Regions from separate parts of the Streptomyces sp. NPDC043680 genome, predicted to be linked through region 2. Evidence: predicted binding sites of a transcription regulator. Region 2 holds the regulator's gene; the other holds the start of a gene.

Region 1 (11,603 bases), on a different contig from region 2:
CCCCACGGGTCCTCGGGTCGACCCCCGAGTATGGAGTCGGCACCCCCCGTACGGAAAGCACCAGGAGGACGACATCCGCAGCATCGCCCCCTGGCGCTGGCTGCCTGCGCTGCTCGCCGTGCTCCTCGGCCTCTGGGGCCTGCGCCGCGGCGGCAGCATGTGGCGCGACGAGTCCGTCACCTGGCAGGTGGCGCACCGGCCGCTCGGCGGCATCGGCGAACTGCTGGGCCAGGTCGACGCCGTGCACGGGCTGTACTACCTGCTCATGCACGCCGTCTTCCTCGTGGGCGGAGACGGCCTGTGGACGCTGCGCCTGCCCTCCGTCGCCGCCACCGCCCTCGCGGCGGCCGGCGTGGCCGCCATCGCCCGGCGGCTCGCGGGGGAGCGGGCCGCGCTGTTCGCCGGGGCCGTGTACGCCCTGCTGCCGCCCGTGCAGATGTACGCCCAGGAGGGGCGCTCGTACGCCCTGGTCGCGGCCGCGGTGGTGTGGGCCACGTACCTGATGCTGTGCGAGCGGTGGACGGCCTACACGGTGGTGCTGCTGATGGGCTGCTGGCTCCACGAGTTCGCCGCCCTCGTCCTGCTCGCGCACGCCTTCCGGGGCCGCCGCTTGCGGGGCTGGCGCCGCAGCGCCGCCGTCGTGGCCGCCCTGCTGCTGCCGCTGGCGGTGGTCACCGCCCGGCAGGCCCAGCAGCAGCTCGGCTGGCTCGGGCGGCCGAGCTGGCAGGACTGGGCGGCGTACGCGGTGGTCGGGGTCGTGTCGCTGCTGCTCGCCCGCGGGACGGCGGTGCGGGAGCTGGCCGGCGTGGCCCTGCCGCTCGTCCTGCTGCCGCCCGGGCTGCTGATGGCGGTCTCGCTGGTCCACCCCTGGTACGTCGACCGGTACGTGCTCTACGCCCTGGCCGGGCCGGCCCTGCTGGCGGGGGCCCGGCTGTCCGCGCTCCGGGTGCCCGCGCTCCGGGTGCCCGCGCTCCGGCCGTCCGGGGCCGGGTTCCGGTGGTGGGGGTCCTGGGCGCTGGCCGCGGTCCTGCTCGTGCCGTCCGGCTGGTGGTCGGCGTGGCTGCGTACGCCCGAGAGCCGCAAGGACGACGTCCTCGCGGTGGCCGCCGCGGTCCGGGAGCGGGCCGTGCCCGGGGACGCGGTGCTGTTCCTGCCGGCGCGGCGGCGCGAGTGGCTGCTGTCCTCGCCGGACGTGTACGGGGGCCTGTACGACCTGGCCCTGGACCGCACCCCGGCGGCCTCGCACACCCTCCAGGGCACCGAGCTGCCCGCGGACCGGATATGGGCCCGCCTGGTGGACGCACCCCGGGTGGTGGCCCTCCTGGACCCGCCTGACCAGCCCCGCGACCGCACCCCCGCGGAGGCGGTCAAACGCCAGACCCTGGCCGCCCACTTCGAACTGTGCTCCCTGACGCCGGCCCGGGGCGCCCGGATCGCCGTCTTCGCCCCACCGGGCCGCTGCCCCGCGAAATGAGCGGTGCGGCAGGATGGCGCCACCGATCACGTACCAGGCTCCGGGGGGCGCGCCGCAATGACCAGTGACGAGAACGGGAACGCGGGGGCCCTGCCGGGGCCGCTGGTCGACGTGCGGTGGCTGGGGGAGCGGCTCGGTGCGCCCGGGCTCGTCGTCCTCGACGCCTCCGTCGGCGCCCACCGCGGTGCCGCCCTGCGGATCCCGGGGGCGCGGCCCTTCGACCTCGACGGCGACCTCTCCGACCACGAGGCCCCCGCCCCGCACACCATGCCCGCGCCCGAACGGTTCACCGAAGCCGTACGCGGCCTCGGCATCGACGACACCAGCACCGTCGTCGTCTACGACGGCGCCGGCATCTACTCCAGCGCCCGCGCCTGGTGGATGCTGCGCGCCATGGGCTTCGACCGGGCCGCCGTCCTCGACGGCGGGCTGCCCGCCTGGGTCGCGGCGGGGCTGGACGTGGAGAGCACCGCCCCCGCCTACGCCGGGCCGGCCGGCTCGTTCACCGCCCGGCCCCGCCCCGGGCTGCTGGTCGACCGTACCGCCGTCCGCGCGGCCCTGGCCGATCCGGCCGCGGCCGTACTCGACGCCCGGACCCGCGAACGCTTCGCCGGCACCGCCTCCGAGCCCCGCCCCGGGCTGCGCGGGGGCCACATGCCGGGCGCGGTCAATCTGCCCTTCGGGGAACTCCAGCGCGACGGCGGCCGGATGCGGCCCGCCACCGAACTGCGCCAGGCCTTCGCCGCGTTGGCCGCAGACCGCGAAGAGCTCTACTTCAGCTGCGGCTCGGGGGTGACGGCGTGCGTCCTCGCCCTCGGCGCCACCCTCGCCGGCTACACGCACCTGGCGGTCTACGACGGCTCCTGGACCGACTGGGCCATGGACCCGGAGCTCCCGGCGGTGACCGGCCGGAGGGCCGAGTTCTTCCCCGGCACCACCACCGAGCGGGAGTTCGACGTGCCCGCCACGGGCGAGGAGCGGCGCATGCTGGCGGGGTTCCTCGCCGCCCAGCGCGCCACGCTGGAGCTGAAGTGCGCGGGCCTGGAGGGCGCGGACCTGGCGCTGCGTTCCGTGGAGCCCTCCACGCTGTCGCTGCTCGGCCTGGTCCGCCACCTCGCGGACGTGGAACGCCGGTGGTTCCGGCGCGTCCTCGCCGGGGAGGAGGCTCCGGCGCTGTACTCCTCGGAGGCCGACCCGGACGGGGACTTCGACCGCGTACAGGCCGGCCCGGCCGCCGTCGCGCAGGCGTGGCAGGCCTGGCGCTCGGAAGTGGCGTTCGCGGAGGCCTTCGTCGCGGACGCCCCGCACCTCGAGGTCGAGGGCGAGGACGCGTGGCGCGGACGGGTCTCGCTGCGTTGGGTGCTGCTCCACCTGATCGAGGAGTACGCGCGCCACAACGGCCATGCCGACTTGCTGCGCGAGCGGATCGACGGGGCCGTCGGCATCTGACGCAGGAGCGGCCGGCACCGCAGCGGCCCGCCCGCGGCGGCCCGGCATGCCATGTTCGCCCCGGGCGAACGGGGGTTGGGGAACATCGGGAGGCGCACATGCATTGAGTCGGCATAGCTCAACTTCACTGCCGGAGGGAAGATCATGGCTTCGACGTCCGTAACGCTCACTCTGCCCGTGCTGCCGCTCGACGACGAGGTCGTGCTGCCCGGGATGGTCGTCCCGCTCGAACTGTCCGACGCCGAGGTGCGGGGGGCCGTCGAGGCCGCCCAGGCGGCGGGCGGGAGCGGGAAGCCCCGGGTGCTGCTCGTGCCGCGCGTCGACGGGAAGTACGCGGGCACCGGTGTGCTCGGAACCGTCGAGCAGGTGGGGCGGCTCTCCGACGGGGACCCCGGGGCGCTCATCCGCGGCGTCGGCCGCGTCCGGATCGGCGCCGGCACCACCGGCCCCGGCGCCGCGCTCTGGGTCGAGGGCGAGAGCGTGGACGAAAAGCTCGCCGAGCCGCTGCCCGGGGCCGTGGCCGAGCTCGTCAAGGAGTACAAGGCCCTCGCCACCAGCTGGCTCAAGAAGCGCGGCGCCTGGCAGGTCGTGGACCGGGTCCAGCAGATCGAAGGCGTCTCCGCCCTCGCCGACAACTCCGGCTACTCGCCGTTCCTGACGGTGGCCCAGAAGGTGGAGCTGCTGGAGACCGCCGATCCCGTCGCGCGGCTCAAGCTCGCCGTCAAGTGGCTCCGCGACCACCTCGCCGAGCAGGACGTCGCCGAGTCCATCGCCAAGGACGTCCAGGACGGCGTCGAGAAGCAGCAGCGCGAGTTCCTGCTGCGCCGTCAGCTGGAGGCGGTCCGCAAGGAACTGCGCGAGCTGAACGGGGAGAAGGAGGGCGAGGAGTCCGACGACTACCGCACCCGCGTCGAGGCCGCCGACCTCCCCGAGAAGGTGCGGGAAGCCGCCCTCAAGGAGGTCGAGAAGCTGGAGCGGGCCAGCGACCAGTCCCCCGAGGGCTCCTGGATCCGGACCTGGCTGGACACGGTGCTGGAGCTGCCGTGGAACGAGCGGACCGAGGACGAGTACGACATCCGCGGGGCCCGGGCCGTCCTCGACGCCGAGCACGCCGGGCTGAGCGACGTGAAGGACCGCATCACCGAATACCTCGCCGTACGCAAGCGCCGCTCCGACCGGGGCATGGGCGTCGTCGGCGGCCGCCGCGGCGGGGCCGTGCTCGCGCTCGTCGGGCCGCCCGGTGTGGGCAAGACCTCCCTCGGGGAGTCCGTCGCGCACGCCATGGGCCGCAAGTTCGTCCGCGTCGCCCTCGGCGGCGTACGGGACGAGGCCGAGATCCGCGGCCACCGCCGGACGTACGTCGGCGCGCTGCCCGGCCGGATCGTCCGCGCCATCAAGGAGGCCGGGTCCATGAACCCGGTCGTGCTGCTCGACGAGATCGACAAGGTGGGCTCCGACTTCCGCGGGGACCCCGCCGCCGCCCTGCTGGAGGTCCTGGACCCGGCCCAGAACCACACCTTCCGCGACCACTACCTGGAGGTGGAGCTCGACCTCAGCGACGTGGTCTTCCTCGCCACCGCCAACGTACTGGAGGCCATCCCGGAGGCCCTCGCGGACCGCATGGAGCTCGTCCGCCTCGACGGCTACACCGAGGACGAGAAGATCGTCATCGCCCGCGACCACCTGCTGCCCCGTCAGCTGGAGCGGGCCGGCCTGGAAGCCGACGAGGTGGTCCTGGAGGAGGACGCCCTGCGCAAGCTCGCCGGGGAGTACACCCGCGAGGCGGGCGTGCGCACCCTGGAGCGCTCCATCGCGCGGCTGCTGCGCAAGGTGGCCTCGCAGCACGAACTGGGCGAGCGGGAGCTGCCCTTCCGGATCGGCGCCGACGACCTGCGCCCCCTCATCGGCCGGCCGCACCACGTCCCCGAGTCCGGGCAGGACCCGGCGGAGCGGCGCACCGCCGTCCCCGGGGTGGCCACCGGCCTCGCGGTGACCGGCGCGGGCGGCGACGTGCTCTTCGTCGAGGCCTCGCTGGCCGACCCGGAGACCGGGGCCGCAGGGCTCACCCTCACCGGCCAGCTCGGCGACGTGATGAAGGAGTCCGCGCAGATCGCGCTCAGCTTCCTGCGCTCGCACGGAGCCGAGCTGGAGCTGCCGGTGGCCGACCTGAAGGACCGGGGCGTGCACATCCACTTCCCGGCGGGCGCCGTGCCCAAGGACGGCCCGAGTGCGGGCATCACCATGACCACCGCGCTCGCCTCGCTGCTGTCCGGCCGGCAGGTCCGCACGGACGTGGCGATGACCGGCGAGGTCTCGCTGACCGGGCGGGTCCTGCCGATCGGCGGTGTCAAGCAGAAGCTGCTCGCCGCGCACCGGGCCGGCCTGACCACCGTGATCATCCCGAAGCGCAACGAGGCCGACCTCGACGACGTCCCGTCCGAGGTCCTGGAGGGGCTTGAGGTGCACCCGGTGACGGACGTGCGTCAGGTCCTGGAACTGGCGCTGGCGACGGCCGGCGCCCAGGCGGTGGCCACCGCGGCCTGACCCGCCGGGGCGGCCCGGGCTCCCGCTGCGGCGGGGTCCCGGGCCGCCGCCGTACCCGCTGCGAAATACTGGAGTCCTCGGGAACCCCCACTCGGACACAGACTCAGACAGCGGGAGCGGAACGTGCACGGGAGCGAAGACCAGGAGTTCCTTGCCCTGGAGCGGGAGCTGTCCGTCTTCCTCCGGCGGGCCCGCGCCTCCTCCGGGGAGATGGCCCGTGCCCTCCACCCCGAACTGGAGCCCGCCGCGTACGGCCTGCTCGTCCGCCTGGAGGCCGCCGGCCGGCAGCGGGCCACCGACCTCGCCGCCTACTTCGGGGTCGGCAAGGCCACGATGAGCCGGCAGCTGCGCGCCCTGGAGGTGCTCGGGCTGGTGGCCCGCGAGCCCGACCCCGCGGACGGCCGGGCCTTCCTGGTCGGCCTCACCGAGGAGGGCCGGGAGCGCTTCCTGCGCGTCCGCGGCGCCCGGCGCGAGCAGTACATGCGCAAGCTCGCCGACTGGGACCGCGGCGAGGTCGCGGAACTGGCCAGGCTCCTCAACCAGTTGAACCAGGGCGAGGACTGAGCGGACCGAAGCGACCGAGCGGACCGGGAGGGCTGAGCGGACCGAGAGGCCTGAGCGGGCCGGGCGGCCGGCTGCGCCCGGCCCCTACAGCTCCGCGTACGCCGCAGAGGCATCGTCGTGGCGCTTGCCCCGGGACGGGGTGCGCTGCGGATCCGACTCCAGGGCGCGCACCCGGCCGATCAGCCCCGCCGCCCCCTCCTTCCGCAGCACGGCCAGGCACTGCGCCCAGTCGCCCTCCCCGAACGTGTCCGTCCACCGGCTCGCCCCGTCGGTGAGCGCGGCCAGCGCCCGCACCCGCTCGCGCGGGGTCCGGCCGGTCACCGCCCGCGCCGCCACCGCAGGATCCGCGGCCGCCGTGAAGAAACCGCCCTCTCTGTTGCGCAGCGTGTCCGCCGAGGCGTTGGTCCGCAGCAGCTCGCGCGGGACCCGGTCGAGCCGGTCGTCGAGCACCGCCGTCACCGCGCCCCCGGGGTCCTGGAGGAGGAGGACGGAATCCGAGAGCACCAGGTGCTCCACGTACGCCTCGTCCCAGCGGACCAGCACCACCGTCGCCTGCGGAGTGCGCACGTGAGAAAGGTCACAGGTGTGGCGGTGGGAGTCGGCCGTGTCGCGGATCGCCTCCGCCAGGATCCGGTCCAGCGGCATGTCCCGCCGCGAACCGGACAGTTCGGTCAATCGGCCGCCGAGCCGCGCCGCGAACCACGGCACGCCGTGCGCGCAGCCCGCCTCGCCGTCCGGCGGGGTCACCCCGTCCAGGGCGACCAGGACCCCGCCTCCCACCGCCGGAATCGCCGCCGACAGCCAGTCCTCATTGGGGCGTTCCGGGTTGCCGGGGACCGAGGCGAGGTCGATGCGCATGCGGACATTCTGCCCGCCGGGCCCCCCGCGGACGGGCAAGGTCCGTACCAGAGGGGGAAGGGCGGGGCGGGCCGTGCCCCAGGCCCCGCGAACGTGCGGGCGGGCATACTGCCAAAGCCCCCATAGATCTTTCAACCACCCGTCCACGGCGGCGCCCTGACCTCACCCCGCCGAGTTGGTCGCCAACTCATCCGTGATGTTCACTCGTTCGAGTGGCCGGGTGGGCGATGTCAGGCTCTGTCCCCAACACACTGCGAAGGTCTGAGGCGGTACGAGGGGGCAGGGGGCGTTTACTTGTTGACCGGCCGTTACCTCGGCCACACGAGTAGACGAGCACGAGCACACGTACAGGATTGCGAGCACCGGTGCAGAAGAAGCGGTCTCGGAAGAACGGCACCGCCACCGACGGACCCGCCCCCGCAGGACCCCGTGTCCGCGTGCGCAGCAGGCTGGTCGTCGGCGTGGCCGTCGCCGGCCTCACCGTCCTCGCGGCCGGCGCGCCCGCCGTGGTGTCCGCGACACGGGAGCTGAACGACTCCCAGCAGCTGGTCACCCTCGCCGAGCAGACCCGGCACACCCTCACGCTCGCCCACCTCCTCGGCGACGAGCGCGACGCCGTCGTCGAGTACGTGGCCAAGGGCCGTCCCGGCGGACAGGCCAAGGCGCCCGTCCAGGAGCGCATCCTCCTCACCGACCGGCAGCTCGCCGAGATCCGCTCCGAGGCCGACGAACCGCTCGCCCGGAGCCTCAGCCGCATCGCGGCCGTCCGCTCCGAGGCCGTCGACGGCAAGGGCAGCGCCCTCGCCGCCCACCAGGCGTACGCGGGCGCCATCGCGGAGGTGCTGGCCCCGGGCGACCGGCTCGCCGTGCTCACCCCGCCCCGTGCCGGCGCCGCCCTGGTCACCACCCGCCCGCTGGCCCCCCTCGGCCAGGCCGTGGAACAGGCCTCGGCCACCCGTGGACTGCTGCTCGCGGCGCTGGCCGTCCCCCGCGGCGAGCAACCCCCCAACTCGGCGGTCGTGGACGAACTCACCGCCGCCGCCCAGCGCGCCCGCGTACGGGAACAGGCGGCCCTCGACGACTTCGCGCGGGCCGCCCGACCCGACGTGCGCCAGACCCTCGCCGCCACCGTCACCGGTCCCGAGGTCAAGACGGCCGACGACCTCCTCAAGCGGCTCACCGAACGGCCCACCCTCACCTCCGCCGACCGCAAGCTCGACGGCGCGGCCGTCGGCCCGCCGCTCACCGCCCGGATCGAGCGGATCCGGAGCGTGGAGGCCACCCTCGCCGGGCAGCGGGCCACCGCCCTCGCCACCTTGCGGGACGACGACGTGACCCGGCTGGAGCTGCTGGTCGGCGCGCTCGGCGCACTGTTCCTCTTCGTCGTCGGCGTCTCCACGGCCGTCGCCCGCTCGCTCACCCGGCCCCTGTCGGTGCTGCGGCGCGGCGCCGCCCGGCTGGCCACACCCGAGGGCTCGGTCGAGCCGGTCCGCTTCACGGGCCGCAACGACGAGTTCGCCGAGGTCGTCCGCCACCTGAACGCGGTCCGGGACCAGACGGTGTCCCTGCACACGCGGATCGCCGGCCTCGACGCCGACCAGCGCCGCCTCATCGGCCGCAACGAGGCGCTGACCGCCGGCCGGGAAGCACTGGAGCAGGAGCTCAAGGAGCTGCGGGCGGGGCTGGAGGAGCACCGCCGCATCATGTCCACCACCTCGGTCTCCCTCTCCCTGCGCACCCTCGGCCTGGTGGAGCGGCAGCTCACGGTCATCGAGGAGCTGGAGTCCAAGGAGCAGGACCCGGACCGGCTGGCGACCCTGTTCAAGCTGGACCACCTCGCGACGGTGATGCGCCGCCACAACGAGAACCTGCTCGTGCTCGCCGGACAGGAGACCGGCCACGGCGCCGGAGCCCCCGCGGTGCCGCTGGTCGACGTGATGCGGGCCGCGGTCAGCGAGATCGAACGCTACGAGCGGGTCGACCTCGCGGGGCTGCCGTCGTTCACCCAGGTGGCCGGGCACGCCGCGGACGACATCTCGCACGTCCTGGCCGAGCTGCTGGAGAACGCGACGACCTTCTCGCCGCCGGACGCCAAGGTGAGGGTGTCCGGCTGGCAGCTGGACTCCGGCGACGTCGTGCTGTCGGTGGTGGACGCGGGCATCGGAGTCACCGAGGACCGGCTGGAATCGCTGAACTCCCGGCTGGCGACGCCCGAGGCCTACGACGAGGAGCCCGAGGCGGAACACGGCCTGGGTCTCGGCCTGTACGTGGCCGGCCGCCTGGCGGCCCGGCACGGCGTCACCGCGGAACTGCGCGCCGGCCGGCACGGGGGCACGGAGGCCCTGGTGGTCGTCCCCGCGGCGCTGCTGCCGACGACCCCGCCGGCCACCCCGGTCCACACCTTCGCCGCACCGGACCGGCCGGAGCTGCGGCTGCCGGGTGTCATCGCCGAGGCCAACGAGCACACGCTCCCGCCCCGCACCCGGCCGCAGCCGGAACCTCCGGCGGCGGAGCCGGCGTCGGCCCCCGCCGGGGCCGAGGCCGGGGCCGAGGCCGAGGCCGAACTCGGCCTTGAGCCGGAGGCGGCCGCGACCGAGCTTTGGCCGGAGCCGGAGCTCGGGTTCGGAACGGAGGCGGAGCTCGGGCAGCAGCTGGAGCTCGGGCCGGAGCCTGAGGCGGCCGCGGCCGAGCTCTGGCCGGAGCCGGAGCCGGAGCCGGGGCTCGGGCTTGAGCCGGAGGCGGCTGCGGGGGCCGGAACGGAGCCCGATCGGGAGCTGCCGGCCGAGGCCGCGCCGGAGCCTGCCCAGGATGGGCACGGCTCCGCCGGGGCCGAGGGCGCGCTGCCGCCCCCGGAGCAGGTCTTCACCGTCCCGGCCCCGGCTCCGGCCGGGCCGGAGCCCGCCCAAGAGCTCCTCGCGCGGGTCGTCCCCGACGGCGCGGACGAGGCCTTCGCAGGGTTCGACCCCGCCCCGGCGTCCCCCGACCCGTCGGCCGGTTCCGCCCCGCGGGCCGACGTACACGAGGAAGCGGCCGGGCCCGACACGGAGCGGACCCCGCACAGCCACGCCACCCCCGAAGGCGACTGGCTGCCCCGCCGGGGAGCCCACCCCGAGGCGGAGACGCCCGAGGCCGCCGAGGCCACCGGGCCCGTCACCGGCAAGGGGCTGCCCAAGCGGACCCCCCGCGTGGTGGCCGCCCGGCGCAGCGAAGCCGCCCGGCCGCCGGAGCCGCCGCGCCGTGTCGACGCGGACGAGCTCCGGCGCCGGCTCGGCGGGTTCTACCAGGGGACGCGCGACGGCAGACGCGTCGTCGCCGCCGAACTCGCACAGGACACCGACCGGGGGGACACCGCACAGGAGGCACGCACATGACCGCGCCCAGTACGTACGGACTGAGCACCCAGGCCCGCAACCTGCAGTGGCTGCTGACCGACCTGGTGGAGGAGGTACCCGGCGTCAACTCCGTCGCCGTCGTGTCCTCGGACGGGCTCCTGCTGCTGTCCTCCGACCCCGCGGGAGCCGGCCAGAGCCCCACCCCGACCAAGGGGCCGCGCGGCGCCTCCGCCGACCTCGCCACCATCGTCTCCGGGCTCGGCAGCCTCACCACCGGCGCCGCCGCGCTCATGGAGGGCGGCGGGGTCAAGCAGACCATGGTGGCGATGGAGCACGGCTCCGTCTTCGTCATGGCCATCAGCGACGGCTCCCTGCTGGGCGTGCACGCCACCCCGGACTGCGACATGAGCGTCGTCGCCTACCACATGGCGCTGTTCGTCGGCCGCGCCGGCCACGTCCTGACCCCCGAAGTCCGCAGCGAGCTGCGCCAGTCGATGGAGAAAACCCCGTGAGGAGTCCGGCCTCCGACCGGCTGCCGATACGCGGCGCCGACCGCCGCCCCGCCCGCGTCCGCCCGTACTCGCTCACGGGCGGCCGCACCCGGTTCACCCAGGTCCTGCACGTCGAGACGTTCGTCGCCGCCCTGGACGCCAAGGTGTCCCAGCCGCAGCTGCCGGGCGGGACGGAGGACAAGACCGACGGCACGTCCGACGGCAGGGCGGACGGCAGGTCCGACCGCATGCCCGAGATGCCCGCCATCGTCGAGGTCTGCCGGCGCATGCGCACGATCGCCGAGATCGCCGCGCTGCTGAAGCTGCCGCTCGGCGTGGTCCGTGTCCTCGTCAGCGACCTCGCCGACCAGGGGAGGGTCCGCGTCTTCGGCACGGGCCACGGCCCCGGCCGGCCCGAACGCGCACTGCTCGAAAGGGTGCTCAGTGGCCTTCGCCGTCTCTGACCCGGTCGCGTCGGTGGACGACGAACCCGTCCAGCCCTGGCAGTACGACCGCTCCCGTGCGCCCGTGGCCGTCAAGGTGCTGGTCGCGGGCGGCTTCGGCGTCGGCAAGACCACCTTCGTCTCCTCCGTCTCCGAGATCACACCGCTGCGCACCGAGGCGGTGATGACCCGCGCCAGCCTGCCGACCGACGACCTGTCCGCGACCCCGGACAAGAACACCACCACCGTCGCGATGGACTTCGGCCGCATCACCCTCGACGACGACCTCGTGCTGTACGTGTACGGGACGCCCGGCCAGGAGCGGTTCTGGTTCATGTGGGACGACCTCGTCCGCGGAGCCGTCGGCGGCATCGTCCTGGCCGACACCCGTCGGCTGCGGGACTGCTTCCCGGCCCTCGACTACTTCGAGAGCTGCGGGCTCCCGTAC
Region 2 (11,603 bases):
GTACGGATCGCGGTACCAGGGCCAGCGGGGGCCCACGGCCTCGCGTTCGTTCCAGAACTTCCACCGCACCCAGGTGAGGCACGAGGCATGAGTGACGTACGCGAGAGCCTGAACTACGAGGGCTTCGGGCGCGCCGTGCGCGAGCTGGCGCAGACCATCGCCGACGACGGCTACGAGCCCGACATCATCCTGAGCATCGCCCGGGGCGGGGTCTTCGTCGCGGGCGGGCTGGCGTATGCGCTGGACTGCAAGAACATCCACCTGGTGAACGTCGAGTTCTACACCGGCGTCGGCACCACGCTGGAGATGCCGGTCATGCTGGCGCCGGTCCCGGACGCGATCGACTTCTCCGACAAGAAGGTCCTCATCGCCGACGACGTGGCCGACACCGGCAAGACGCTGAAGCTCGTCCACGACTTCTGCCTGGGGACGGTCGCCGACGTCCGGTCCGCGGTGATCTACGAGAAGTCCCACTCGCTGGTGAAGTGCGAGTACGTCTGGAAGCGCACCGACGACTGGATCGAGTTCCCCTGGTCGGTCGAGCCGCCCGTCGTGAAGCGCGAGGGTCAGGTCCTCGACGCCTGACGGCGTGACGAACGAGGTGTGAAGAACGAGGAATGACAGGTGAGGGGCCCGCGCCATCGGCGCGGGCCCCTCACCTGTCATGCGGGCGTGCGGGCGGTCAGAGCGTGCCCAGTTTGATGATCGACAGGAGGGCGATCAGCTGGATCGCCGAGGCGCCCAGGGCCTTCGGCCAGGGCAGGTCGTGCGACTTGCTGATCAGCGAGGTGAACAGGGCGCCGGCCGCTACCCAGGTCGCCCAGCCCAGGACCTGCACCAGCATGTTGTCGCCGCTCAGGAACACCGCGAAGAGCAGGCGCGGGGCGTCCGTGATGGACATGACCAACATCGACAGGCCCACGGTGGGCTGCCAGGAGCCGTCGCCGCCCATCTGGCGGGCCAGGGTGTGCGTGACGACGCCCAGCAGCAGCCCGCAGACGACGAAGGCCACACCGGCGCTGAGGACGATCGGGACGGCCTGGGAGAGGGTGGCGTTGATGACGTCCTTGCGGGCGTCGTCGAGGCCGAAGACCGCCAGCAGGCCGTACAGGAACGTCACGATCAGCGCGGGGCCCCACACGGGGTGGTCGCGCATCTGGAGGAAGGTCGGCCCGGGCCGCATCACGATGCCGCGCAGCAGCTCCTTCCAGGGCAGTCTCGGGCCGGTCGGCGCGGCCGCGCCGGCGCCCGCCTGGTAGGTCGCGCCCTGGCTGTACGGGTCCTCGCCGTACGCGAAGACCTGGGTGTGCCCCGGGTTGTCGTCCGCGTACGAGCCTCCGTGGCCGTACGGGGGCTGCGCCGCCTGCGGGGCCGGCGGCTGCTGGCCGTACGGGTCGAAGTACTCGGGCTCGCCGTGGCCTCCGGCGGTGGCGCCCTGCTGGGGCCACTGCTGCTGGGGAGGGTAGGGCTGCCCGCCGTACGGTGCCTGCTGCGGTTGCTGCTGACCGTACGGCTGCTGCCGCGGGGGTTGTTGGGGCGCGCGGTTGTTGTCCCGGCCGCGTCCGATCCTGAATCCAGCCACGTGATCGAACGTACCTGGTCCGGCGGATCCCGGTGGACGGGCGGCCGGAAGATGCGTCGTTTGCGGCTGACCTGTGACATCCCCTAGGGGGAGGAATGGGGGGCGTGCGTCACCGGGGCTGCGCCCCGGACGCCGGGACGCGGAACCGGCGTGCGTCACCGGGGCTGCGCCCCGGACGCCGGGACGCGGAACGGCCGGTCCCCTGGTCGGGGACCGGCCGTTCCGGTGTCGTACGCGGGCCTGGCCTGCCTACTTGGCGCTCTCGCCCGCAGTCTCCGGCTTCGCCCCGGGCTCGGCCTCAGCGGCCGCGGCCGACTCTGCCGCGGGCTCGGCCTTGGGCGCAACCTCGGGCTCGGCCGCAGCCGCAGCCGCAGTCTCCGGCTCAGCCTCGGCCTCCGCGCCGCTCTTCGCCTTGGCGTCCGCCTCGGCCTCGGCCGTTGCAGCAGCCTCCGCCTCCGCGTCGGCCTTCGCCTTGGCCTCCGCCTCCGCCTTGGCCTTCGCTTCGGCGGCCTTGGCCTTGGCCTCGGCCTCCGCGGCGGCAGCAGCCTCCGCCTCGGCCTCCGCCGCGGCAGCAGCCTCGGCCTCCGCGGCGGCGAGCGCCTCCGCGTCCGGCTCCGGGGCCTTCACCGACTCCAGGAGCAGCTGGGCCACGTCCACCACCTGGACGGACTCCTTCGCCTGGCCCTCGTTCTTCTTGCCGTTGACCGAGTCCGTCAGCATCACCAGGCAGAACGGGCACGCCGTCGACACGATGTCCGGGTTCAGGGAGAGGGCCTCGTCGACGCGCTCGTTGTTGATGCGCTTGCCGATCCGCTCCTCCATCCACATCCGCGCGCCACCGGCGCCACAGCAGAAGCCGCGCTCCTTGTGACGGTGCATCTCCTGCTGGCGCAGGCCCGGGACGGCGCTCATGATCTCGCGCGGCGGCGTGTAGACCTTGTTGTGCCGGCCCAGGTAGCACGGGTCGTGGTACGTGATCAGCCCGTCCACCGGCGTCACCGGCAGCAGCCGGCCCTCGTCGATCAGGTGCTGGAGCAGCTGCGTGTGGTGGATGACCTCGTACTCGCCGCCCAGCTGCGGGTACTCGTTCGCGATGGTGTTGAAGCAGTGCGGGCAGGTCGAGACGATCCGCTTCGCCGACTTCGGCTTCTTGGTCGACGGGTCCTCGTCGTCCTCACCGAAGGCCATGTTCAGCATGGCCACGTTCTCCTGGGCGAGCTGCTGGAACAGCGGCTCGTTGCCGAGGCGGCGCGGGGAGTCGCCGGTGCACTTCTCGTCGCCGCCCATGATCGCGAACTTCACGCCCGCGATGTTCAGCAGCTCCGCGAAGGCCTTCGTGGTCTTCTTCGCCCGGTCCTCCAGCGCGCCGGCGCAGCCGACCCAATAGAGGTAGTCGTACTCGGACAGGTCCTCGGCGTCCTTGCCGACGATCGGGACCTCGAAGTCGACCTCCTTGGTCCACTCCACGCGCTGCTTCTTGGCGAGGCCCCAGGGGTTGCCCTTCTTCTCCAGGTTCTTGAGCATCGTGCCCGCCTCGGACGGGAACGCGCTCTCGATCATCACCTGGTAGCGCCGCATGTCGACGATGTGGTCGATGTGCTCGATGTCGACCGGGCACTGCTCCACACACGCACCACAGGTCGTGCAGGACCACAGCACGTCCGGGTCGATGACGCCGTTCTCCTCGACGGTCCCGATCAGCGGGCGCTCGGCCTCGGCCAGCGCGGCGGCCGGGACACCGGCGAGCTGCTCCGCCGTGGCGCGCTCCTCGCCCTCCATCGTCTTGCCGCCGCCCGCGAGCAGGTACGGGGCCTTGGCGTGCGCGTGGTCGCGCAGCGACATGATCAGCAGCTTGGGGGAGAGGGGCTTTCCGGTGTTCCAGGCGGGGCACTGCGACTGGCAGCGGCCGCACTCGGTGCACGTGGAGAAGTCGAGGATGCCCTTCCAGGAGAACTGCTCGACCTGGGAGACGCCGAAGACGTCGTCCTCGCCCGGGTCTTCGAAGTCGATCTGCTTGCCGCCGCTGGTCATCGGCTGGAGTGCGCCGAGGGCGGTCGCACCGTCCGCGTTGCGCTTGAACCAGATGTTCGGGAAGCCGAGGAAGCGGTGCCAGGCGACACCCATGTTGGTGTTCAGCGAGACGACGATCATCCAGATCAGCGAGACGCCGATCTTGATCATCGCGGTGAAGTAGATGGCGTTCTGCAGGGCGCCGAGCGAGAGGCCCTTGAAGGCCAGGACCAGCGGGTACGAGGCGAAGTACGCGGCCTCGTAGTGGTCCACGTGGTGGATCGCGCCCTCAAGGCCGCGCAGCGTCAGGATCGCGAGGCCGATGGTCAGGATCACGTACTCGACGAAGTACGCCTGCCAGGCCTTGGAGCCGGCGAAGCGCGACTTGCGGCCCGCCCGGGAGGGCAGCGACAGCAGGCGGATGGCGATCAGCACGGCGATGCCGAGGATCGTCATGATGCCGATGAACTCGATGTAGAGCTCGAAGGGCAGGAAGCCGCCGACGACCGGCAGCGTCCAGTCGGCCTGGAAGAGCTGCCCGTACGCCTGGACCAGCGTCGGCGGCAGCGTCAGGAAGCCGATCGCGACGAACCAGTGCGCGAAGCCGACGATGCCCCAGCGGTTCATCCTGCTGTGGCCGAGGAACTCCCGGACGAGGGTGAGCGTTCGGGCCTTCGGGCGGTCCGTGCGGCTGCCTGCCGGCACGGGCTGTCCGAGCTTCACGAACCGGTAGATCTGCGCCACGGCTCGGGCGAGCAGCGCGACGCCGACCACGGTCAGGACCAGCGACACGATGATCGCGGCGAGTTGCATGGGAGGGCTCCTCGGGCGGGACTTACTAAGCGGTAACTTATTGAGTCAAGGCTTGAGGTTACCCATTCTCCGCCGCGCAATGTAGGCGTGCGTGCGGTGATCTGTGTCGCTCAGGCATGCCTGTGTCGACAGGCCGCCCGAGGGGTCCGGGCCAGGATCGCGAGATCCATCCCAAGCCAGTGGCTCTCCACATAGTGCCGGTCCAGCAGCGCCATCTCCTCCCAGGGGAGGTCGGAGCGCGCACTGACCTGCCACAAGCCGGTCATTCCGGGCCGTACGAAGAGCCGGTCCGCGCAGTCCGTACGCACCTGCGGGCGGGGCCCGACCAGCGACATCTCCCCCCGCAGCACGTTCAGCAGCTGCGGCACCCCGTCCAGGGCGCACCACTCCACGGCCGCCCCGATCCGCCCCGCGCCCCGCGTGTGCAGCCGCCAGGTGCGGAACGGCCGCCCGCCCAGCCCCACCGCCGGCTCCCGTACGAAGACCCGCCCGCCCCGGGCCGCGCACAGCAGCCCGGCGGCGAGCAGCAGCGGGACCAGGAAGACGGGGAGCAGTACGAGGGCCCCGAGCAGGTCGAAGACCCGCTTCGCCGAGCAGTCCGGCAGGGCGTTCCGGGCGGGCGTGCGGGCGGGGTGGACGGCCGGCCCGGGGTCGGACGGCGGGCGCGGCGAGAGCAGGCGCAGGGGCATGGGGGCACCGTGCCAAGCGGCTCCGGCGGTTCCGGTGCGCCGCGCGGCGGGGCCGCCCGCCGTCGCCCGCTCGGCCCCCACGCCCGCCGGCCGGCCCGCCCGCTGGCCGTCCGCAGCGCCCGTCCGGCTCCTCCGCCGCGCCCGTCCGGCCCCTGCTACGCCGTCGGAGCTGTACGCGCGCCCTGCCGGATTGTGCCTGCTCACGGCCGGGGTGAGCGTAAGGGTGGCGTAAGAGTTGAGCCGCCTGGACTCAGGTCTGTTGACGCCGAGGCGGCGGTACTGCATCCTTGAGTCTGTTGCACTCAAGTCAGCTGGAGGAATCAAAATGGCACGTGCGGTCGGCATCGACCTGGGCACCACTAACTCCGTCGTCAGCGTTCTCGAAGGCGGCGAGCCCACCGTCATCACCAACGCCGAGGGCGCCAGGACCACGCCGTCCGTCGTCGCCTTCGCCAAGAACGGCGAGGTCCTCGTCGGCGAGGTCGCCAAGCGCCAGGCGGTCACGAACGTGGACCGCACCATCCGCTCGGTGAAGCGCCACATGGGCACCGACTGGAAGATCAACCTGGACGGCAAGGACTTCAACCCGCAGCAGATGAGCGCCTTCATCCTGCAGAAGCTGAAGCGCGACGCCGAGGCCTACCTGGGCGAGAAGGTCACCGACGCGGTCATCACCGTCCCGGCGTACTTCAACGACTCCGAGCGCCAGGCGACCAAGGAGGCCGGTGAGATCGCGGGCCTGAACGTCCTGCGCATCGTCAACGAGCCGACCGCGGCCGCCCTGGCCTACGGCCTCGACAAGGACGACCAGACCATTCTCGTCTTCGACCTCGGTGGCGGCACCTTCGACGTGTCGCTCCTGGAGATCGGCGACGGTGTCGTCGAGGTCAAGGCCACCAACGGTGACAACCACCTCGGTGGCGACGACTGGGACCAGCGCGTCGTCGACTACCTGGTCAAGCAGTTCCAGAACGGCCACGGCGTCGACCTGTCCAAGGACAAGATGGCCCTGCAGCGTCTGCGCGAGGCCGCCGAGAAGGCGAAGATCGAGCTGTCCTCCTCCACGGAGACCACGATCAACCTGCCGTACATCACGGCCTCCGCCGAGGGCCCGCTGCACCTGGACGAGAAGCTCACGCGCTCGCAGTTCCAGCAGCTGACGGCCGACCTCCTGGAGCGCTGCAAGACCCCGTTCCACAACGTCATCAAGGACGCCGGCATCCAGCTGTCCGAGATCGACCACGTGGTCCTGGTCGGCGGTTCCACCCGCATGCCGGCCGTCGCCGAGCTCGTCAAGGAGCTGACCGGCGGCCAGGACGCCAACAAGGGCGTCAACCCGGACGAGGTCGTCGCCATCGGCGCCACCCTCCAGGCCGGTGTCCTCAAGGGTGAGGTCAAGGACGTCCTGCTCCTCGACGTGACCCCGCTGTCCCTCGGCATCGAGACCAAGGGCGGCATCATGACCAAGCTGATCGAGCGCAACACCACGATCCCGACCAAGCGGTCCGAGATCTTCACGACGGCCGAGGACAACCAGCCGTCGGTGCAGATCCAGGTCTACCAGGGTGAGCGTGAGATCGCGGCGTACAACAAGAAGCTCGGCATGTTCGAGCTGACCGGCCTGCCCCCGGCCCCGCGCGGCGTTCCGCAGATCGAGGTCTCCTTCGACATCGACGCGAACGGCATCATGCACGTCACGGCCAAGGACCTCGGCACGGGCAAGGAGCAGAAGATGACCGTCACCGGCGGCTCTTCGCTCGGCAAGGACGAGGTCGACCGGATGCGCCAGGAGGCCGAGCAGTACGCGGAGGAGGACCACCGCCGTCGCGAGGCCGCCGAGACCCGCAACCAGGCCGAGCAGCTCGTCTACCAGACGGAGAAGTTCGTCAAGGACAACGAGGACAAGGTCCCGGCCGAGGTCAAGACCGAGGTCGAGGCCGCCGTCGCCGAGCTGAAGGAGAAGCTCAAGGGCGAGGACACGGCGGAGATCCGCACCGCGACCGAGAAGGTCGCCGCGGTCAGCCAGAAGCTCGGCCAGGCGATCTACGCCGACGCGCAGGCCGCCCAGGGCGCGGCCGGTGCCGCCGGTGACGCGGGCCAGGCCGGAGCGGCGGACGCCGGCGACGACGTGGTCGACGCCGAGATCGTCGACGACGAGAAGCCGAAGGGCGGCGCTGCCTGATGTCGGAGGAGACCCCGGGTTTTGACGAGAAGCCCGAAGTCCCCACCGGCGCCACGCCTGACGACGCCGAGCCGAAGGCCGCCGACTCCGCCAAGGAGGAGGCGGCGGCCCCGGCCGGGGACTCCGGAGCACAGGACACTGCCCTGCTGGCGCAGCTGGACCAGGCCCGTACGGCACTCGCCGAGCGGACCGGGGACCTCCAGCGGCTCCAGGCCGAGTACCAGAACTACCGCCGCCGGGTGGAGCGGGACCGGATCGCCGTCAAGGAGATCGCGGTCGCGTCCCTCCTGACGGAGCTGCTCCCGACCCTGGACGACATCGGCCGGGCACGGGATCATGGCGAGCTGGTCGGCGGCTTCAAGTCGGTGGCCGAATCGCTGGAGACGGCCGCCGCCAAGATGGGGCTGCAGCAGTTCGGCAAGGAGGGCGAGCCCTTCGACCCGACGATCCACGAGGCCCTGATGCACTCGTACGCGCCGGACGTCACCGAGACGACCTGCGTGGCGATCCTGCAGCCGGGGTACCGAATCGGCGAGCGCACGATCCGCCCCGCGCGGGTCGCGGTGGCCGAGCCCCAGCCGGGCGCGGCCCCGAAGTCCGAGTCGGCCGAGGCCGACACGCCGTCGGACAAGGACACGGATGCCCCCGACAAGGGCTGATGTTGAACCAGTAAAGGCACGGGAGGAGGGACACCGGGGATGAGCACGAAGGACTTCGTCGAGAAGGACTACTACAAGGTCCTCGGTGTCCCGAAGGACGCGACCGAGGCCGAGATCAAGAAGGCGTACCGGAAGCTCGCACGCGAGTTCCACCCGGACGCCAACAAGGGCGACGCCGCGGCCGAGGAGCGCTTCAAGGAGATCTCCGAGGCCAACGACATCCTCGGCGACCCCAAGAAGCGCAAGGAGTACGACGAGGCCCGCACCCTGTTCGGCAACGGGGGCTTCCGCCCCGGCCCGGGCGGGGGCGGCTCGTTCAACTTCGACCTGGGGGACCTGTTCGGCGGCTCCCAGCCGGGCGGCGGCGCGGGCGGCGGCTTCGGCGGCGGCCTGGGCGACGTCTTCGGCGGGCTGTTCAACCGCGCCGGCGCGGGTGCGGGCACCCGTACCCAGCCGCGCCGCGGCCAGGACATCGAATCGGAGGTCACCCTCTCCTTCACGGAGGCGGTGGACGGGGCCACGGTCCCGCTGCGGATGTCCTCCCAGGCCCCCTGCAAGGCCTGCTCGGGCACCGGCGACAAGAACGGCACGCCCCGGGTGTGCCCGACCTGCGTCGGCACCGGCCAGGTCTCCCGCGGCAGCGGCGGCGGCTTCTCGCTGACCGACCCCTGCGCGGACTGCAAGGGCCGCGGCCTGATCGCGGAGCACCCCTGCGAGATCTGCAAGGGCAGCGGACGGGCCAAGTCCTCCCGCACCATGCAGGTCCGGATCCCGGCGGGCGTCTCCGACGGCCAGCGGATCCGGTTGCGCGGCAAGGGCGGCCCGGGCGAGCGCGGCGGCCCGTCCGGCGACCTGTACGTGGGGGTCCACGTGGACAGCCACCCGGTCTTCGGCCGCAAGGGCGACAACCTGACGGTGACCGTGCCGGTGACGTTCGCGGAAGCAACGCTCGGCGCCGACATCAAGGTCCCGACGCTGAACGGCCCCGCGGTGACGCTGAAGCTGCCGCCCGGCACCCCCAACGGCCGGACGATGCGGGCCCGCGGCAAGGGCGCGGTCCGCAAGGACGGCACCCGCGGGGACCTGCTGGTGACGGTGGAGGTCGCGGTCCCCTCGGAGCTGTCGGACAAGGCCCGCGAGGCGCTGGAGATGTACCGCGAGGCGACGGGGGCGGAGGACCCGCGCGCCGTGCTGTTCGAGTCCGCGAAGGGAGCATGACATGGACGGCCGCCGACGGCAGGCCCGGTTCGGTAGCGGGGCGTACGAGCTGACCGACGAGACCCCGGTCTACGTGATCTCGGTGGCCGCCCAGCTCTCGGGGCTGCACCCGCAGACCCTGCGCCAGTACGACCGCCTGGGCCTGGTCTCCCCGGACCGGACGGCCGGCCGCGGCCGGCGCTACTCGGCCCGCGACATCGAACTGCTCCGCACGGTGCAGACGTTGTCCCAGGACGAGGGCATCAACCTGGCCGGAATCAAGCGGATCATCGAGCTGGAGAACCAGGTCGCCGCGCTCCAGCAGCGCGTGGCCGAGCTCTCGGCGGCGGTGGACGGCGCGGCGGCCGTGCTCCAGCAGCGCGAGGCCCAGGTGCACGCGTCGTACCGGCGGGACCTGGTCAAGTACCAGCCGCCCGTGGCGGGCAACGCCCTGGTCGTCTGGCGGCCCGCGCCGAAGCGCCAGGCCGACTGACCGCAAGGCCGCCCGGCGCGACCGTTCGCTGACGCACACTCAAGGCCCCGTCCGGTTCCCGGGCGGGGCCTTCGCGACGTCAGTCGTTCTCGTCCTCCAGGATCCCCGAACGGGCGATCAGGAAGCCCAGTTGGGCTCTGCTGCCGCTGCCGAGGTGGCTGGCGAGCTTGGCGATGTGCGCCCGGCAGGTCCGGACGTTCATGCCCAGCCGGCGCGCGATGGCCTCGTCCACGTGTCCCTCGACGAGCAGTTGGGCGATGGTGCGCTGCACCCCGGAGATGCCGCTGCGGGTGTGCTGGTACGTCACTTCCTCCTGGAGCGGCACGGCCCGGTGCCACAGCTGCTCGAACACCTTGATGAGGTAGTCGACCAGGCCCGGGTGGCGCAGCTCCAGGGCGACCTGCCGGTCGTCGCTGGCCGGGATGAAGGCGACCGTCCGGTCGAAGATGATGAGGCGCTCGAACAGCTCCTCCAGCGTGCGCACTTCGACCTTGCCGGCCTTGAGGAGGTCGACGTAGGCGAGCGTGCCGCGGCTGTGCCGGACCGTGTGCTGGTAGAGGGTGCGGATGCGCACGCCGCGGTCGGTCAGCGGCTGGTCGCGCTCCAGGGCCTCCGTCAGCTCCAGGCTCGGGCGGGCGCCGCCGGGCTGGATGGTGAGCATTTCCGTGTGACACTCGGCGGTGGCGAGGTTGAGGGCCGCGTTGATGGGGTCGAAGCCTTCGAGCACGGTGATGGCGTGGGTGCTCGCCGGGTTCTGCGCGCTGATGGCGAGAAACGGCTCGAAAGCCTCGGACAGTTCGAGGGAGTCGCGGCGCCGGTCGCGGATCTCCCGTTCGATCGGATGCAGCCGCTGTGCGAGGGCGACGGCGGGGGGAACCGGGCGGAGCGAATTGACGTCATCAGGGTCTGGCTGCAACAACGCCAGATCGAGCAGACAAGGCGCCGTCTTCACGTCCCCACGTGCAATGCGTCCCGTGCGCAGCGCGCTGGTGTAGAGCCGCGCCCCCTCACTGCACAGCTCGGTGACCGAGTGGGGATGTGTCGCTTTTGTTCTGTTTATGGTCAAATCTCCACCCCCCAGGGTCCTGAACATGCAAGAACATGATGCATCGTCCCTGTGGCAGCAACGTGCCTGAATGAGCCATCGTCTGACAGGCGGGGGAGAGGATTTCATCAAGTGAGGACGAAGCCGACCATGAACAAGAGAATGCTTCGCTCGGCGCTTGCCACCGTCATCTTCTCGGCGCTGGCCGGTCTGGGACTTGCCGGAGTCACCTTGGGGGGCGCCACGGGAGGTGCCGCGGACGTGCATGCGGCGCCGCTGGAGGACAGTGGATGGCGTGCGGCACCGATGGACAGCGGATGGCGGTCCGCGCCCGCCGATGCCGATCCAGCCGCCCTTGTCGTGGAGAACGCGGGATGACCCCCGACGACCGCGGTTTCCGACGTGAAATGGCTTCCGCCTACCGATCCGGTTGGCAGTTCATCGATCTCGCCACGGCCATCCCCCACCCCGGCGACTCGTTGATGGTCACCCTGTTCGGCCAACCGATCGTCGTCACGCGCGAGGAGGACGAGGACGTCCGGGCGTACCGCTGCCTGCGCCGCCCCCGCGGCGCGCCGCAGCCCGTCCGCTGCGAGGTGCGCTACGGCATGGTCTTCGTGAACCTTGATCAGCGCGACCACCAGCTCTTCGAACCCGATATCACCACCGCCACCCCCCGCAGTGCCTGAAGCGATTCCCCCGTCGTTGCAGATCGCTCCAGGTGCTTCCCCCACACAACGGCGCCATCGTGGACCTGACCACGGTGGCGCCGTTGTGATGTCCGCGTCCAGGGGTTGAACGCGACTTCTTTCCGGCCCGGGCTCAGGCGCGTCCCATCGCCCGGTCGAGGGTGATCTCCAGGACGACCCGGTCGGGATTGGGCGAGGGCATCCGCCCGTACCGCTCGGCGTAGCGCGCCACGGCCTCGGCCAC

Evidence for each region. The regulator HspR, encoded in region 2, represses chaperone genes until heat shock. The targets are predictions, from matches to a motif close to TTGAGNNNNNNNNNCTCAA.
Region 1: the regulator HspR is predicted to act here: its motif matches at 3,027-3,045, upstream of lon (endopeptidase La).

What each region holds. Positions count from the first base shown of each region.
Region 1 covers NZ_JBWKCE010000001.1:267,928-279,530, reverse strand. Annotated here, with positions in the region: gene AC0666_RS01240 (glycosyltransferase family 39 protein) at 119-1,474, shown strand; partial or broken gene AC0666_RS01235 (sulfurtransferase) at 1,532-2,383, shown strand; gene AC0666_RS01230 (DinB family protein) at 2,459-2,923, shown strand; gene lon (endopeptidase La) at 3,068-5,467, shown strand; gene AC0666_RS01220 (MarR family winged helix-turn-helix transcriptional regulator) at 5,591-6,031, shown strand; gene AC0666_RS01215 (hypothetical protein) at 6,116-6,889, opposite strand; gene AC0666_RS01210 (sensor histidine kinase) at 7,327-10,260, shown strand; gene AC0666_RS01205 (roadblock/LC7 domain-containing protein) at 10,257-10,733, shown strand; gene AC0666_RS01200 (DUF742 domain-containing protein) at 10,730-11,176, shown strand; gene AC0666_RS01195 (GTP-binding protein) at 11,157-11,603, shown strand, end outside.
Region 2 covers NZ_JBWKCE010000003.1:445,092-456,694, forward strand. Annotated here, with positions in the region: gene dcd (dCTP deaminase) at 1-91, shown strand, start outside; gene AC0666_RS08605 (phosphoribosyltransferase) at 88-585, shown strand; gene AC0666_RS08610 (Yip1 family protein) at 683-1,582, opposite strand; gene AC0666_RS08615 ((Fe-S)-binding protein) at 1,832-4,405, opposite strand; gene AC0666_RS08620 (sugar transferase) at 4,516-5,094, opposite strand; gene dnaK (molecular chaperone DnaK) at 5,420-7,276, shown strand; gene grpE (nucleotide exchange factor GrpE) at 7,276-7,935, shown strand; gene dnaJ (molecular chaperone DnaJ) at 7,975-9,153, shown strand; gene AC0666_RS08640 (heat shock protein transcriptional repressor HspR) at 9,155-9,625, shown strand; gene AC0666_RS08645 (helix-turn-helix transcriptional regulator) at 9,705-10,718, opposite strand; gene AC0666_RS08650 ((2Fe-2S)-binding protein) at 11,045-11,359, shown strand; gene AC0666_RS08655 (pyridoxamine 5'-phosphate oxidase family protein) at 11,493-11,603, opposite strand, start outside.